DNA from 2 places in the Paenibacillus sp. 102 genome. Region 1 is predicted to be linked to the other one. Evidence: a T-box and tRNA genes for the amino acid it is inferred to sense, from the RefSeq annotation. Region 1 holds a T-box; the other holds one or more tRNA genes.
The links. The T-box of region 1 lies ahead of proS (proline--tRNA ligase). A T-box ahead of a tRNA ligase gene usually reads a tRNA of that ligase, here a tRNA-Pro.
Positions count from the first base shown of each region.

Region 1 (2,175 bases):
CTTGTACTGGTGCTACCTTTGGTGGCATCACTAGCCCATTATTATCGCTATGAACCATAATAAGTCCACCGATCATTCTTGTTGATACCCCCCAAGATGTTTGGTGTACATATTGCCATTTTCCATTACGATCTAAAAATTTAATATCAAACGCTTCAGAGAAATTCGTACCGAAGTTATGGGATGTTCCTGTTTGAAGCGCTTTTCCATCATGCATTAAGCTTTCAATTGTATATGTTGCCTTTGCTCCCGCAAATTTCTCTTTATCCGTTTTCTGTCCTTTAATAACTGGAATAGCTAAGTAATCTTCACAGAAAGAAGCATACAAGTTTAAAATATTTAACGTTTCTTCTTGAGATTCTTCTGCCGTTTCATGAATTGTATGGCCTTCTTGCCATAAAAACTCAGTTGTGCGAAGAAATGGTCTCGTCGTTTTTTCCCATCGAACTACTGAACACCATTGATTATATAGTTTTGGTAAGTCATTATAAGACTGAACAATTTTTGAAAAATGCTCGCAAAATAACGTTTCAGAAGTTGGACGAACACAAAGACGTTCTGCTAACTTCTCATCTCCTCCATGTGTAACCCATGCTACTTCAGGTGCAAATCCTTCCACATGATCCTTCTCTTTTTGCAGTAAGCTCTCCGGAATAAACATTGGCATATATACATTTTCATGACCAGACTCTTTTAATTTTCCATCCATTACCTTTTGCATATTCTCCCATAATGCGTATCCGTATGGACGTAAAATCATACACCCTTTTACACTTGAATAATCAACGAGTTCAGCTTTCTTCACAATATCGGTATACCACTGAGCAAAGTCTTCTTCCATTTTTGTAATAGCTTGTACTTGTTCTTTTACCATATTCTTTCCCTCCTTTTAAAAATAAAAAAAGCCCGCGTCCCCTAAATAGGGACCGAGCTTTTGCCGGCGTTACCACCCTGATTCATGCACAAAAATTGTACATGCTCTCTTTTTGATAACGGGAAATTCCCGCTGCATATGCAGAACGCAAAGGTAGGTTCCATATCGCCTTTTTAAGAACCTTACAGCCAACTGGATTCTCTCTCTGTCAAAAAGGTGAGACATGTACTAATCCTTTTTCATCGTTATAACAAAATAAATTTGTTGAATATCATAATATAAATTCTTTTTTAAGACAATAGCTAATTTTCTTATTTTTATATATTCTTTTCGTTTTTTTGGGTTTTATACTGAATTTACACATAATTTCCCCGAAAGAGTTTTACAAATTGATGAGTAATCATGCCAATGATTGTTCCCATTAAAACAAAGAAACATGCAATACCATACCCGATTCCATCCCACCCACCAATAGCGAAGATGGTAAACGGAAAGAAAGCTAAACAAAGAAGAATTAAAATAAGTGCAAATATAATATCAAACGACCTCTTTGGAAATTGCTTCTTTAATAAAAATGAAACAGCAAATACAATGAGAATTGTTACAGTTCCAATTATAAAAAACACTTCAAATCCATTCACTCCATTCCCTCCTTCCATTCATTTCCTTATAATTTATTATATGTTTTAAAATTCAAAAAATAAACAATAAACTTTCTTCAAAAATAAGTTTTTACCACCAGGTATTAATAGTAATATATAATAATAAATTATATAACAGGAGGTATATATAATGGACCGTCCATTAACAAATCATGTAATTGTTTTATCTTTTGACTGTTTATCAGCTTTAGATTTTCCTATATTACAAGAACTTCCTCATTTTCGCTCTTTAATAGAACAAGGAGCAATTGCAAAAAAAGTAGAAGCTATTTATCCTTCTGTAACATATCCAAGTCACGCCACTATTGTAACTGGTAACTATCCTAACAAACATGGCGTTGTAAGCAATACATTACTTCAGCCTGGCAGGGAATCACCGGATTGGCATTGGTATCGCCGCTCTATTAAAGGAACGACATTATATGATGAGGCAAGAAAAGCGAAATTAACAACCGCTGCCCTTCTATGGCCTGTTACAGGAAGAGCAAAAATTGACTACAACTTACCTGAAATCTTTCCAAACAGACCGTGGCAAAATCAAATTCTTGTTTCATTATTTAGTGGAAGCCCGCTGTATCAGCTAGATTTAAACCGTCGTTTTGGCCATATTAGAAACGGATTATCACAGCCTGAGCTTGA
Region 1 is NZ_JBCGHT010000013.1:47,587-49,761, reverse strand. Features, by position in the region: gene proS (proline--tRNA ligase) at 1-874, opposite strand, end outside; T-box leader at 919-1,126, opposite strand; gene AAIE21_RS21715 (YesK-like family protein) at 1,231-1,533, opposite strand; gene AAIE21_RS21710 (alkaline phosphatase family protein) at 1,667-2,175, shown strand, end outside.

Region 2 (2,175 bases), on a different contig from region 1:
TCATGTAGCTCTATGCCCTCCTTTTTATACATACTATAGTTTCTCCAAATTCCCTTTATTTATTTCATAATAAATAGAGGAATTTTAGATTAACGATATTGCATATTAGAAAAAACAGAGCTCTCACATTATCTTTTTCACAAGAAAAAAAGAGCCAGCTAATTGCTGACTCTTTTTTATGACCCGTACGGGATTCGAACCCGTGTTACCGCCGTGAAAGGGCGGTGTCTTAACCACTTGACCAACGGGCCATGGCTCCGCAGGTAGGACTCGAACCTACGACCGATCGGTTAACAGCCGATAGCTCTACCACTGAGCTACTGCGGAATATGGTGGGCCTAAATGGACTCGAACCATCGACCTCACGCTTATCAGGCGTGCGCTCTAACCAGCTGAGCTATAGGCCCATAATCTCTTTACAGGGGCAGTAGGAATTGAACCCACACCGGAGGTTTTGGAGACCTCTGTTCTACCTTTAAACTATGCCCCTAAGTGGTGCCGGCTAGAGGACTTGAACCCCCAACCTACTGATTACAAGTCAGTTGCTCTACCAATTGAGCTAAGCCGGCATAAAAAAATGGTGGCTCGGGACGGAATCGAACCGCCGACACGAGGATTTTCAGTCCTCTGCTCTACCGACTGAGCTACCGAGCCAAACATAAATGGCGGTCCCGACCGGGGTCGAACCGGCGATCTCCTGCGTGACAGGCAGGCATGTTAACCACTACACCACGGGACCATTTGGTTGCGGGGACAGGATTTGAACCTGCGACCTTCGGGTTATGAGCCCGACGAGCTACCAGACTGCTCCACCCCGCGATGATATAATATTATTTTAAAAATGGAGGAGGTAGAGGGATTCGAACCCCCGCGCGACTCTCGCCGCCTGTCGGTTTTCAAGACCGATCCCTTCAGCCGAACTTGGGTATACCTCCATGAAGTAAATATTAATTATGTCTTTTAGTTATCTTTATACATCTAATAGTTTTTATTAACTATCTAATTATTCCATTTTAATTATTATAAAATGGAGGAGGTAGAGGGATTCGAACCCCCGCGCGACTCTCGCCGCCTGTCGGTTTTCAAGACCGATCCCTTCAGCCGAACTTGGGTATACCTCCAATAAATAACTAAAGTGGAGCCTAGCGGGATCGAACCGCTGACCTCCTGCGTGCAAGGCAGGCGCTCTCCCAGCTGAGCTAAGGCCCCATGTTTTAAAACTATCGGGAAGACAGGATTTGAACCTGCGACCCCCTGGTCCCAAACCAGGTGCTCTACCAAGCTGAGCCACTTCCCGTCAATAAAAGCGCGCCCGAGAGGAGTCGAACCCCTAACCTCTTGATCCGTAGTCAAACGCTCTATCCAATTGAGCTACGGGCGCATATGGTGCCGAGGGCGGGGGTCGAACCCGCACGGTGGTCACCCACCGCAGGATTTTAAGTCCTGTGCGTCTGCCTGTTCCGCCACCCCGGCATGTCATATTGAAAATTGGAGCGGAAGACGGGATTCGAACCCGCGACCCCAACCTTGGCAAGGTTGTATTCTACCACTGAACTACTTCCGCAAGACATGTTATGAGATATTTTATTAAAAGTGCGGGTGAAGGGAGTCGAACCCCCACGCCAAAGGCGCCAGATCCTAAGTCTGGTGCGTCTGCCAATTCCGCCACACCCGCATATTTTTAAAAATGGTGAGCCATGAAGGACTCGAACCTTCGACCCTCTGATTAAAAGTCAGATGCTCTACCAACTGAGCTAATGGCTCTTAATGGCTGGGCTAGCTGGATTCGAACCAGCGCATGACGGAGTCAAAGTCCGTTGCCTTACCGCTTGGCTATAGCCCATTAATTAAGAAATGGTGGAGGGGGGCAGATTCGAACTGCCGAACCCGAAGGAGCGGATTTACAGTCCGCCGCGTTTAGCCACTTCGCTACCCCTCCGACATTATATGGTGGAGGATGACGGGATCGAACCGCCGACCCCCTGCTTGTAAGGCAGGTGCTCTCCCAGCTGAGCTAATCCTCCATTTGCCTGGCAACGTCCTACTCTCACAGGGACAAGGTCCCAACTACCATCGGCGCTAGAGAGCTTAACTTCCGTGTTCGGTATGGGAACGGGTGTGACCTCTCTGCCATCATTACCAGACTATATTCACTTGAGACAAACATTATTATAC
Region 2 is NZ_JBCGHT010000006.1:227,975-230,149, forward strand. Features, by position in the region: gene AAIE21_RS16410 (CBS domain-containing protein) at 1-4, opposite strand, end outside; tRNA gene AAIE21_RS16415 (tRNA-Glu) at 180-251, opposite strand; tRNA gene AAIE21_RS16420 (tRNA-Asn) at 253-327, opposite strand; tRNA gene AAIE21_RS16425 (tRNA-Ile) at 331-407, opposite strand; tRNA gene AAIE21_RS16430 (tRNA-Trp) at 420-490, opposite strand; tRNA gene AAIE21_RS16435 (tRNA-Thr) at 494-569, opposite strand; tRNA gene AAIE21_RS16440 (tRNA-Phe) at 579-654, opposite strand; tRNA gene AAIE21_RS16445 (tRNA-Asp) at 664-739, opposite strand; tRNA gene AAIE21_RS16450 (tRNA-Met) at 743-819, opposite strand; tRNA gene AAIE21_RS16455 (tRNA-Ser) at 843-935, opposite strand; tRNA gene AAIE21_RS16460 (tRNA-Ser) at 1,029-1,121, opposite strand; tRNA gene AAIE21_RS16465 (tRNA-Ala) at 1,137-1,209, opposite strand; tRNA gene AAIE21_RS16470 (tRNA-Pro) at 1,224-1,297, opposite strand; tRNA gene AAIE21_RS16475 (tRNA-Arg) at 1,308-1,381, opposite strand; tRNA gene AAIE21_RS16480 (tRNA-Leu) at 1,385-1,473, opposite strand; tRNA gene AAIE21_RS16485 (tRNA-Gly) at 1,490-1,564, opposite strand; tRNA gene AAIE21_RS16490 (tRNA-Leu) at 1,595-1,675, opposite strand; tRNA gene AAIE21_RS16495 (tRNA-Lys) at 1,689-1,764, opposite strand; tRNA gene AAIE21_RS16500 (tRNA-Gln) at 1,769-1,843, opposite strand; tRNA gene AAIE21_RS16505 (tRNA-Tyr) at 1,856-1,939, opposite strand; tRNA gene AAIE21_RS16510 (tRNA-Val) at 1,949-2,024, opposite strand; rRNA gene rrf (5S ribosomal RNA) at 2,029-2,144, opposite strand.
Region 2: it encodes a tRNA-Pro, which carries the amino acid that the T-box ahead of proS (proline--tRNA ligase) is inferred to sense. The anticodon was not compared.